DNA from 4 places in the Cytobacillus sp. Hz8 genome. Region 1 is predicted to be linked to each of the others. Evidence: predicted binding sites of a transcription regulator. Region 1 holds the regulator's gene; each other region holds the start of a gene.
The links. The regulator Rex, encoded in region 1, represses fermentation and respiration genes when NADH is low (regulators of the CRP and FNR family bind a similar motif). The targets are predictions, from matches to a motif close to TTGTGAAATATTTCACAA.

Region 1 (3,218 bases):
ATAATCATGCAGTTTTCAAGCTTTATCGGCGTTCCATTCATTTCATTAATGGGAGAGGCTTTAGGAATCAGTCAGAGAAAATTGCAAATATATTCAGTATCCATTTGGCTTGTTATCAGCTTCGCCGTTACTTTAGTGATTGTTTTATTCTTATTAAGAAAGGAAATGCTACACTATAATAGAAACAAACCTTTGGCACCTGTAAGCAACTCGATTTTATGGGCAGTTGGAGGTGTATTTTTAGCCCTTTTCGCTCAAGGAATTGCAGCAAGAATTGAAAGCCTCCTCGGCATCGAAATGGGTTCAGAAAATACGCAGCAAATCATCCATTTAATCAATACTTACCCGATTGTTATTCTTGTCACTTCCATCATTGGACCGATGTTGGAGGAAATTGTTTTTCGAAAAATCATTTTCGGTTCCCTACATAAACGATTTAATTTCCTGATATCGGCACTAATTAGTTCCATTATTTTTGCTTTAGCACATGGAGAGCCTGAGCACATCCTTTTATATTCAGCAATGGGTTTTACCTTTGCATTTCTTTATGTCAAAACAAATCGCATTCTTGTACCGATGTTTGCTCATGTGGCGATGAATACATTTGTGGTTTTAGTTCAATCCATTTATAAGAATGACCTCGAAAGAATGATACATGATGCGGAAAAAATTCAAGGTTTTATCGGAGGACTTTAAATGAGGCAATCACCCCTTTATTCCGGGATCTTATATATATTCTTGGGGATATTATTCATCTTTTTTGCTATTCAAAATATCCAAGAAGATGGACAGTGGCGGTTTTTCACTTACCTGCTCGTAATATTAGCCACCTTTGATTTAGGATCAGGCATTAGAATGATCTCCTTTCACTTTAAAATTAAAAAAATTCAAAATCGAAAATAATAAAAAGCGGCTTATTTTATGAAGACGATTCATTAAAAATAAGCCGCTTTTCTTTAGTCTTGTTTCCCATTTGGGTAATGTTTCAAAAAATAGACTAATGATTGCAGTTCTACTGCTAAATCGATATGATGAATACGAATGGAAGAAGGTACTGTTAACCTGGCAGGAGTAAAGTTAAGAATTCCCTTTACATTCACTTTTGCCAAACGATCCGTGATCGATTGTGCAACAGGTGCTGGAATCGTTAAGATGACAACTTGAATGTCTTCGTCTACCAAAACCTTCTCTAAATCATCCATATGATAGACAGGGATATCCCCAATTTTCGTTCCAACCTTGGACGAATCAACATCAAAGGCTACTTCAATTTTCGTATTGTTATTTTTCAAAAAATTGTAATTTAAAAACGCCGTACCTAAATTACCCACCCCAATTAAGGCAACCTTTGTTAATTCATCCTGATCCAAGGTTTTACGAAAAAAGGATAGAAGATAATTGACGTTGTAGCCATAACCTTTTTTCCCTAATGCACCAAAATAGGAAAAATCCCGGCGAATCGTCGCAGAATCCACCTTCACCGCTTCGCTGAGTTCTGAAGAAGAGACTCTTTGCTTGCCAGATGAGTGTAGGTTTTTTAGAAACCGATAATATAACGGCAATCTTTTCGCAGTCGCTTGTGGGATTTTCATCGTACCATTACTCACTTCTTTTCCCCCCAATCATTTAAATTTTCTCTTTTCTTTTGTAGTCGCCACTCTTTCCACCAGATTTCTCAAGTAAATAAGTCTCTCCAATTATCATCCCTTTATCTAAGGCTTTGCACATGTCATATACGGTTAAGGCACACACAGATGCGGCTGTTAACGCTTCCATTTCTACACCTGTATTTCCCTTCGTTTTCACTGTGGCAATCATAACAAGCCTATAATTTTCTTCAGCTTCCTCTTCCCAGTGAAAAGCAATATCGACACCTGTTAATGGTATTGGATGACACATTGGGATGATTTCCCATGTTTTTTTGCAGGCCATTATCCCTGCTACTTGAGCAACTGCGAGAACATCACCTTTCTTGATTTGATTATTCGTAATCCCATTATAGATTTCTTGATTGACTATAATACTTGACTGCGCTTTGGCAATACGAATTGTTTCGGGCTTATCCCCTACATCCACCATTTTGGCTCTGCCTTCTTCATTAAAATGGGTAAATTTCAAAATATCAACACCTCACTTAGAATGATACACTATTTTTTCCCTACTGTGTATTAACATTGTACATTTATTCACAAATATTGATGAACATTGACGAATACGTTACACTATCTCTAGATGCAGGGGTGAAAGAGATGATTTTATTACAAGTTAATGGGTTAACTAAATATTACGGAGCTGACCTTATTTTATCGAATATAAAGCTTGAAGTCCAAACGCGCGACCGCATTGCCTTAGTAGGCCGAAACGGCGCGGGTAAATCAACATTATTAAAAATGATTGCTGGAAAAATGTCCTATGATGCTGGCGAAGTGATAAAGCCAAAGGACGTTTCCATTGGCTATTTAGCACAAAATACTGGGCTAGAATCAGAATTATCAATTTGGGATGAGATGCTGACTGTTTTTCAACAGGTAAGAGATTTAGAACAAGATCTTCGAAGATTAGAGGAAAAAATGGCAAATCCCGCTATTTATGATAACAATACAGAATATGAACGAATCATAAAAGAATATGATACACTCCAAGTGAAATTTAAAGAAATGGGAGGTTATCAGTATGAGGCCGATATCCGCTCTATCTTACATGGGTTGAATTTCCAAACCTTTGATTATTCCACCAAAATTGCCAGTCTTAGCGGCGGACAGAAGACACGTTTAGCTCTTGGGAAGCTTCTCCTTACAAAACCCGATATCTTAATCTTGGACGAGCCTACCAACCATTTAGATATTGAAACCCTGTCTTGGCTTGAACAGTATCTGCAAAGCTATGATGGTGCAATATTAATTGTTTCACATGATCGCTACTTCCTAGATAAAGTAGTGAACCAAGTATATGAGATTTCGCGAAAACATATTAGTAAGTTTAAAGGAAATTATAGCGCTTATTTGGATCAAAAAGCGGAGAATTTCGAAAGAGACATGAAGCTTTATGAAAAACAGCAGGACGAGATTACAAAACTTCAGGAATTTATACAACGAAATCTTGCTCGCGCCTCGACAACTAAGAGAGCTCAAAGCAGACGAAAAATGCTTGATCGCATGGAAGTCATGGACCGGCCTTTAGGGGATGAAAAATCAGCCTCTTTTGGTTTTGACATTGAA
Region 2 (3,218 bases), on a different contig from region 1:
TAAAGGCTGGAAACGTAAGAGAAACGAGTCTTGCAGAGATTTACCGCGAATCGCCAATATTTAAAAATTTGCGTAACCCAGATTTATATAAAGGAAAATGTGGGGTATGTGAGTTTCGTCATGTTTGTGGCGGATCACGTTCAAGAGCCTATGCGATGACAGGGGACTATATGGAAAGTGAACCATTTTGCGTTTATATCCCGAAAGCATTGCGAAAAAAGAATTAGACAACAAAAGTGGAGGCTTTTATGGCCTCCACGTTAACAGAATTTTTATTAAGAAAATTTAAATAATTAGCTGCCCATTATTCAATGCTGCAATAGACAGCAGGGCAGTTTTCACAGCCAATCTCATCCTTTAAAAATTGACGATTGTGAACCGTAATTTTGCCTTTATTGATGGAGATGATACCCTCACGTTTTAGCTCGTTTAAAATGCGGTTTGTACTTTCACGTGATGTTCCACAAAAATTAGCTAAATCCTGATTGGTTAACGGCAAGTCAATTAAAATTCCATTCGATTTTTCAACACCGTAGCTATTCGTCATCCGAATGAGTGTTGAAAATAAAGCTCCTCTTTTTCCATTAAGGACAAGATCGCGAAATTTTGTTTGGGTTTTTCGGAAATGATCGCTCATCCACTTCATAAATTCAAAAGCCAATGCACTATTTTGGAAAATTTCATTTTCAATTTTATCCTTTTTTATAATAGCGACTTCACCGTCTTCTAGGACAAGAGCATTTAGGAGATATTTTGGAGAGGAAGTAAATAGAGTTAATTCACCACAAATATCGTTTTCTCCACAAATTCGAAGAGAAAGCTCTCGTCCATCTGAGGTGATTTTACTGATTTGAACCCTACCAGAAATAACTAAAAAAAGTTCTTCCGCATGCATTCCTTCTTGGAACAAATATTGATTTTTTTTCATTTTTATCGTACGTTCAGCAAACCGGAGCAATTCTTTTATTTCAATTGAATGTGTTGGTTTCATTGCCGCATCCATAAGTGACCACCTCATTTTCTCGTAATACCCAAAATGCGTACCTTATACTATAGCATATCTCTTTTTATTATGTCAGTGATTCAAGATGCTTAAAGTTTACTTTTGAAGAGTCTCCTATAAAGCTTTAAAAAAGCAAATCATCGTTATTAATTGTTTATTTATATTGTATACTTTTCACTATGTTTGTAGTGAAAAAAATAATTGGTAACTGTGAATACTTTATGAACTTGAAATTAGATGTGAAGTATTTCACATCTTAAAATAGCTTCTTTTTTTACGATATTTTCTAAGCAGGTAATCATGATTTATCGAAAAATTAAAGGAGTTGAATTATGTTGAAAACCAAAACATTACAACTACCGCTTCAAACTTTAAGTTTAGTTGCAGGATTTATGGTGTGGGTTATTCTTTCTTCATTGATGCCATTTATAAAAGAGGAAATTCAATTATCAGCCAATCAAATCGCCTTGATTACCGCGATCCCGGTCGTTCTTGGCTCTATCCTCAGGGTTCCGATTGGCTATTGGACAAATCGATATGGGGCAAGAAAATTATTTTCTATTAGCTTTATTTTATTAGTATTTCCTATTTTCTATATTAGTAATGCAAATTCGTTTACTGATTTATTGGTAGGAGGTTTTTTTCTCGGAATAAGCGGAGCGGTGTTTTCTGTAGGTGTAACCTCATTGCCAAAATATTATCCAAAGGAACGCCATGGGTTTGTTAACGGAATTTATGGAGCCGGAAATATTGGTACAGCAATAACTACCTTTTCAGCACCTGTTATTGCTACAAAGTTAGGATGGGGAATGACCGTTAAGCTTTATTTAATTCTTGTAGTAGTCATTTCGTTATTGAATTTCTTAATGGGAGATAAGAAGGAACCAAAGGTGGTAACTCCATTAAGTACACAAATTAAAAGTGTATATAAAAATGAAAAGCTCTGGTTTTTAAGTTTATTTTATTTCTTAACTTTTGGTGCATTTGTTGCGTTTACGATTTATTTACCCAATTTCTTAGTTGCAAACTTTGAATTGTCAAAGGTAGATGCTGGTATAAGGACGGCTGGTTTTATCGCTGTTGCCACTGTATTTCGTCCAGTTGGAGGATTTTTAGGGGATAAATTTAATTCATTCAAAATCTTAATGTGGGTATTTGCCGGCTTATCCTTATCAGGGATTTTGTTGGCGTTTAATCCAGCGTTACCTCTATATTCTATCGGTTGCATTACAATTGCGCTTTGTGCTGGAATTGGGAACGGTACTGTTTTCAAGTTAGTTCCAATGTATTTTTCAAAGCAGGCAGGGATAGTGAATGGAATTGTTTCTGCTATGGGAGGATTAGGTGGTTTCTTCCCGCCACTGTTGCTTTCATTCTTATTCAATTTAACAGGACATTATGCGATTGGTTTTATGGCTCTATCCCAAGTTGCGATGGCTTGTTTAATCCTTGTCATTTGGATGTTTTACCAAGAAAAATTAGAAACTTTGAATAGGATGAGCGGTCATGTTGAATGAGTAGCTCCTTATCAAACAAAAAGTTCTAATTTTAAAATTAGGGGGATACAATAATAAGAAGAAAGGCTGTCGGAAGAAATGATTCGACAGCTTATTTCATATTATGACATATTATTGAATTTTGAATCAGATAGGAAATTAGGAGCTGTACATTATTTAAAAGGTACTATTTAATGTGCTATGATATAGGAAATGTGAAATTGTTAACAGATGAGGACTGATTTTTGGTTTATAATTTAACCCTACTCTAATTAAGGAGTTGAATGTTTTTGCAAAATAAATTAATTACCGATACAATGAATCGTCCCTTAAGAGATTTACGAATTTCTGTTATAGATCGCTGTAATTTTCGTTGCAAATATTGTATGCCTGCTGAAGTATTCGGTCATGATTTTGTTTTTTTACCTAAGAGTGAATTATTAACTTATGAAGAAATAGAACGTTTAGCTCATATTTTCGCGGAGCTGGGAGTTGAAAAAATTCGGTTAACAGGTGGAGAACCTTTATTGCGGAAGGATTTGCCTGTCTTGGTAAATAATCTTGCGAAAATAGAAGGAATTAAAGATATTGCTTTAACAACAAATGGGGTGCTGCTAACAAAACAAGCTGATGCCTTAAAGGAAGCTGGTTTAAAGCGGGTCAATGTGAGTCTTGACAGCTTAAACGATAAGCTCTTTGGTGAAATTAATGGTCGTCAG
Region 3 (3,218 bases), on a different contig from region 1:
CATAGTTGGCTTGATTCTTTTTACATTGGCAACTCTCTTATACTTTGGCATTAATAGCCTTTCGTTTCTGCTTGCGAATCGTTTTGTCCACGGGATTGCCCTGGGGATAGGAAGCACTGCAACTGGAACGATTGTAGCACAGGTCATACCGGAAGCTAGACGCGGGGAAGGTGTTGGCTATTACAGCTTGAGTGCAACATTAGCGACAGCGATTGGTCCATTTGTTGGTTTGTACTTGAGTCAGCACACCAACTTTCATGTGATTTTTATATTTTGTGTGGCCTTAGGAATCATTAGTCTATTGACCTCCTTCATTCTTCAAGTGCCGAATCTCTCATTTACAGAGGAGAAAACCGGAGAATCGAAAGGCTTCAAGTTTACTAATTTTGTAGAAACAAAAGCTCTCCCCATTGCTTTTGTTACTTTAGTTGCCGGTTTTTGTTACTCAAGTGTGATGTCGTTTATTACATTCTATGCAATGGAAATCCATTTAGTGGATGCCGCTAGTTTCTTCTTTTTAGTTTATGCCGTTGCAATTTTGGTATCGCGCCCTTTCACAGGACGATTGTTTGATCTGAAGGGGGCCAATATGATTATGTATCCTGCCCTTTTTATTTTTGCGATTGGAATGCTCTTGTTAAGTACTGCAAATCATGGAATTATCCTTTTAATTGCTGGTGCTGTAATCGGGTTTGGCTTTGGTAATTTCCAGTCAAGCGCCCAAGCCGTTGCAATCAAGGTGACACCAGCGCATCGAATGGGATTAGCAACGTCCACCTTCTTTATCTTTATCGATGTAGGATATGGCATTGGTCCGTATCTTCTTGGATTTATGATTCCGTTAACTGGATACCGCGGCATGTATGTTACAATGGGAATCTGTGCATTAGCAACCATTATTTTATATCATTTCATGCATGGGAAGAAAGAAACAGCGGAAAAAAGAAGCAGAAATGTTTCTGTTTCTCTATAAACAATATTATCATTGTGACATAGATGTTTTATTAGTATAAAGAATAACCTAGTGAGTGATGCTGCTTGCTAGGTTTTTTCTATGAATCTCTGACATACATACTTAATCATTAAAATGAAGGATGTTTTATGGTTATATATTTAGCCACTGAAATCATTTCGTTAATCAATACATACTTATTGTTCAATTTACCATAGTGATGAAGTGAAATTTTGTGAAGATTTTATGAATAAAATTGAATTTCACATCGATATGTGACCTACTTCACAAATTTTTAAAAGTAAAACGAATAAAATGGGTACATAAATAACATATGTGAAGTGTTGAACATATAAAAGTACATCAGGGGAGGGCCTAATCAATGAATAAAAAGAAATTAGTCATGATTGGAAATGGAATGGCTGGCATTCGGACGATTGAGGAAATTTTAAAAATAAATGCGGATGCATTTGATATAACTGTTTTTGGAAATGAACCTCATCCCAATTATAACCGCATTCAATTATCAACCGTTCTTCAGGGAGATACGACGATTGAAGATATTATTATGAATGATTGGAATTGGTATAAGGAAAATCATATTGAGTTATTTACAGGAGAAGCAATTACAAAGATTGATCCCAATAATAAGATCGTCACATCAGAAAATGGAAGAGTGGTACATTATGACGAATTAATTATCGCTACTGGCTCAAACTCATTTATTTTGCCGATTCCAGGTGCTGATAAAGAGGGTGTGACAGGATTTCGTGATATCCAAGATTGTGAAACAATGATCAAAACAGCTAAAGATTATAAAAAAGCGGTTGTCATCGGTGGTGGACTTCTAGGATTGGAAGCTGCCAGAGGATTATTGAATTTGGGAATGACGGTTGATGTGGTTCACTTAATGCCAAACTTAATGGAAAGACAACTTGATGAGACGGCATCTCAAATGTTAAAAGAAGAATTAGAATCCCAAGGGATGAATTTCCTTATGGAAAAGGAAACAGTTGCAATTTTGGGCGATACAAGGGTTACGGGAGTTAAATTTAAAGATGGATCGATTGCTGATGCTGATTTAGTGGTTATGGCAGTTGGCATTAAACCAAATGTTCAATTAGCAAAAGATGGTGGAATTCCCGTCAATCGCGGGATTGTCGTTAATGATTTCATGGAAACGAAAGTAGCAAATGTTTATGCTGTTGGCGAATGTGCAGAACACCGAGAAATCGTCTATGGAATGGTCGCTCCATTATATGAGCAAGGGAAGATCCTAGCAGAAAAGTTATGTAGTAATATACCAAATCCATATGAAGGATCTGTTGTCGGAACAGGTTTAAAAATTTCCGGAATTGATCTCTACTCTGCTGGTGAAATTTTTGACGATGCCACCACAAAATCCATTAAAGTTCATAATGAATTTGAGGGTGTCTATAAAAAGGTTCTTATTCGAGATAAGTCTATCGTTGGCATCGTGCTTTATGGTGACACGAAAGATAGCACAAGATTATTTAGAATGCTATCGAAGAAGGAAGATGTGAGTGGTTTAAATAGCGGCTCTATTCTGCAATCCGATGCATGCGGTAGTGCTGAAGCAAGTGATGTATCAGCAATGCCTGATGATGAACTGGTTTGTGGGTGTAATGGCGTAACGAAGGGTTCCATCGTTGAAGCCATCCGTACCAATGGCTTAACTACAGTAGATGAAGTTGGTGGATGCACCAATGCAGGTCGTTCATGCGGACGCTGTAAACCAATTATTGCGGATATTTTGGCCTATACTTTAGGAGATGAATTTGATTCTGCTGCAGCAACAAAAGCAACTCTATGTGGATGTACGACTTTAAGTCGAGATGAGGTAGTCGCTGAAATTAAAGAAAAAGGTCTTATGAGCGTAAAAGAAGTGATGAATGTTCTTGGATGGAAGGAAGAAGAAGGCTGTTCAAAATGTCGTCCGGCATTGAACTATTTTCTTGGAATGATTTATCCAGCAGAATACGCGGATGATCGTGACTCCCGTCTTGTCAATGAAAAAATGCATGCCAATATTCAGAAGGATGGTTCTTATACGGTTGTTCCTAGAATGTACGGTGGGGTTACGACAGCAGAGGACTTGAAGAAAATCGCCGATGTTGCAGAGAAATATGAAGTTCCGCTTGTGAAGATGACAGGTGGACAACGGATTGCCTTAATGGGAATTTCAAAGGAAAACCTTCCTAATGTTTGGGAAGATCTCGGAATGAAATCTGGTTATGCTTATGGA
Region 4 (3,218 bases), on a different contig from region 1:
TTCACATGCACTGGAGATTCTTGTGGTCATAATACTTTTTTTGTTATTACGTATGACAGCTCCTTTTTCTTCAAGCTGTTTCAATTTCAAGTTTTTCTTGTTATAAGGTTGTCTTGGCTGTAGCGACAAACCAAAGGATTCTATATTTTTCAGAGTTACTGCTTCAATATTGGTATAAATTTGGGCGTATTCATTAAAGGATTTATTTTTAATCAAACTCAAATTATCTATACTTACTTTTCTTATCATCCTGTTCACATCCTAAAGGTTAAAATCTAATTCCTGAAGTGATTTGTGATAGAATTCACATAAGTAAATTATACTATCTGGAAAAAATCAAGAGTATGGCTCCAAAACACAAAAAAAACAAGAAAATTTTGTACACCCTGACAAAGGCAAAAAAAAATACACATTCATGTTGAAAGTGCATTTTTTTATTTCCATTAATATCAAGTATTATTTAAAGATATCCATGATTCCTATCTAATGAGCAATCATAAACCCTTTTCGTTTTACACATGGGATGCATTCATCGTTAGCATCTGACAAAGTTTCGAACTGTTTGTGACAGCTTGTACATGTTTTATGCAATTTTGGAATATCAATAGGGGTATTTGGCATCACCTTTTCTTCAATAACAATCGCTTTTTCTGGACATGTATCTTGGCAAAGTCGACAGGCAGAACATTTCTGCGCTGAAATCATAAAGCTTGAATCAGTGATGGTGAAACAATTTTTGTCACAAAGCTTTTGACATGCTCCACATAATGTACATTGATCCGCATCTAAAGAAATTTGCGCAAATTGGTAATTAGGATAATATTTTGCAAGATCTAAGTCATTTTGATTGAACCGCCATTTGGCAGGAACCATTTGTTTCATTAAAGACTGGCCTTCTTTTCTCCAAGCGGTCAATAATTCTTTTCTCGTATATTTCTTTTCTTCTTGTTGAATTTCTTGAAAGCTCACAGAAATTAAAGGCTCTCCCAATACTTCCAGGATACGATTGACTTCATAAATCTTTTCTTCCCAATTCCCATCTAATTCATTATCTTCCGTAATAATGGTTTTAACACCTTTTTTATAAAAGATTAATAATTCCTTAACTTCAGGAGCTTCTTCTGTTTTGAAGGCGACTAATTGATTTTGAATGATCATTCTTTGAGGGAAAATTCCTGCAACAGCTTGTACTGGGCATGCAGCAATGCACTTTCCACATTCATTGCATTTGGCGGCATTTAAAATTGGAATCCCGTTCTTAATGGAAATCGCATTTCGCTGACACACTTCTACACAGTTTGAGCAAGTGGACCTTGGACTTTTTTGACGTGTACATTTTTGTAAAATTTCATATTCATAGTCTAAGCTCTCAACCCATTTTTCAAATAACCCCACTCTTAACACTCCTAAAAAAGGTTATATTTTTCATCTTGTGATTGTATTCACATTTATTCCATTATAAATTTTTTGTATCCAATTCGGTATAGTTACAAAGGACAAAAAGACAGACAAAATTTTGTCTATTCGTCACAAGCTTTTCTTACGATTCTGTGACTTTAGTTGTACTCATAAATATTCTAGGGGTAAGATAAAAATTATTAGCAACAAAAGATAGGAAGGACATGATTATGAAAGAAAGCTATATGGTCCCAGAATTTTTACAAGAATTACTAATGGCTTCTGATAATGGAATGGACTTCATTGTGAATAAGTTATCTCAAATCCTCGATCAACCTGTTCTTGTAACAGACCCTCTCTTTAAAGTTCTTTCTGTATCCCTTGATGATCGTATGAACGCCACTTTGGATATTCGTATGAAAGACACTCTGGAAGAATCTTTGAATCAGGAAATTTTGCAATCTGTCATTTCTTTAGAAGGTGAACACTTTGATGCCATTGGCTATCCAATCACTTCAAAAAATCAAATACTTGGTTATCTCTTTATTATTCTTTCAGGAAAACGTTTACTTGATGAATTAAAAGAGTATGAATCTATAATTATGTATGTATCTTCTTTATGTTCTTTTCACTTAAGAGAAAAATTCGTCATAAAAAAAGAACGATATCGTTTTAAGGAAGCATTTCTATTTGACTTACTCTATGGAAATCTAAAAAAAAGAGATGATATCATTTCTTACGGTGCTATTTGGAATTGGGATTTCACCAAGCCACATTTCATATTAATTTTTTCGCTGATTGACTACGATTATTATTCTACTGACAAAGATTTGATTCAAACACTTTTTTATATCGTAGAAAAGATGCTCATTCAAAATGAAATTGAACCGATTCTATTTAAAAAACAAAATGAAGTCGTTGTCATTCTCCCTAATACAAATGAGAAAAATATAAATGAAACCAAGGGGTTAGAGGATTTTATTGCTCATATTCTTGCACAAGCTCAAATGACAGGGCTCCCTAATCGAGTCGGCGTAGGAATTGGTAAATTATATTCCAATCCAAAGGAATTATTTCGTAGCTACCAAGAAGCAAAGGTTGCTTATGAATTGGGATTATTATTAAAAATCAAGTTTCCTTTTTTCAATAATTTAGGAATTGAACGTCTTTTATATAAGCATGATTTACAAGAGCTAAAGGAATTTTATTATCATGTTTTAGGAAATTTAGAACAATATGATGAGCAGCATAATGGTGAACTGATGTATACCATTGAGAATTTTGCAAAATATCAGTTTGATTTAAAACAAACATCAGAAAAACTATTTCTTCATCGGAATACCCTTAGATACCGAATTAAAAAAATAGAAGAAGTGCTGGACATCAAGCTTGATGACATCAATAATCGCTTAAACATAACTGCAGCCCTAAAAATAAAGCAGTTACACAAATTGTAATTTTCAATTTGTTTAGTGCGATTGTTACCAGCAATAAGTTTACAACGATCTATGACTTTCGGAGGGAGGGCGACCTATTTGGATATGGAACTATTTCGCAATGCTTGTCCACGAAACTGTTTTGGAACATGCAGTATGTTATCTTATGTGAAAGATGGAAAGCTTTTAAAAGTGACTGGCGATCCAAAACATGGGTTTACCCAAGGACACTTATGTGCTAAAGGCTATGCTTACACGCAATATGTATATAATCCATTACGAATTAAATATCCTATCTACCAGAGCTCAAGAGGATCTGGCAATTGGAAAAGAATCACATGGAATGAAGCTTACGCAATTATTGCCCAAAAAATACTTGAATTA

Region 2: the regulator Rex is predicted to act here: its motif matches at 1,241-1,258, upstream of ACE38V_RS00655 (nitrate/nitrite transporter).
Region 3: the regulator Rex is predicted to act here: its motif matches at 1,226-1,243, upstream of nirB (nitrite reductase large subunit NirB).
Region 4: the regulator Rex is predicted to act here: its motif matches at 1,431-1,448, upstream of ACE38V_RS15045 (4Fe-4S dicluster domain-containing protein).

Annotation. Positions count from the first base shown of each region.
Region 1 is NZ_JBHKFI010000015.1:106,594-109,811, forward strand. It holds gene ACE38V_RS16935 (CPBP family intramembrane glutamic endopeptidase) at 1-696, shown strand, start outside; gene ACE38V_RS16940 (YdiK family protein) at 697-903, shown strand; gene ACE38V_RS16945 (redox-sensing transcriptional repressor Rex) at 957-1,607, opposite strand; gene moaC (cyclic pyranopterin monophosphate synthase MoaC) at 1,627-2,121, opposite strand; gene ACE38V_RS16955 (ABC transporter ATP-binding protein) at 2,250-3,218, shown strand, end outside.
Region 2 is NZ_JBHKFI010000001.1:121,571-124,788, forward strand. It holds gene ACE38V_RS00645 (TIGR04053 family radical SAM/SPASM domain-containing protein) at 1-227, shown strand, start outside; gene ACE38V_RS00650 (Crp/Fnr family transcriptional regulator) at 305-1,003, opposite strand; gene ACE38V_RS00655 (nitrate/nitrite transporter) at 1,336-2,520, shown strand; gene moaA (GTP 3',8-cyclase MoaA) at 2,784-3,218, shown strand, end outside.
Region 3 is NZ_JBHKFI010000019.1:9,740-12,957, reverse strand. It holds gene ACE38V_RS18585 (MFS transporter) at 1-973, shown strand, start outside; gene nirB (nitrite reductase large subunit NirB) at 1,335-3,218, shown strand, end outside.
Region 4 is NZ_JBHKFI010000012.1:57,967-61,184, reverse strand. It holds gene ACE38V_RS15050 (radical SAM protein) at 1-249, opposite strand, end outside; gene ACE38V_RS15045 (4Fe-4S dicluster domain-containing protein) at 484-1,395, opposite strand; gene ACE38V_RS15040 (PucR family transcriptional regulator) at 1,629-2,855, shown strand; gene ACE38V_RS15035 (molybdopterin-dependent oxidoreductase) at 2,940-3,218, shown strand, end outside.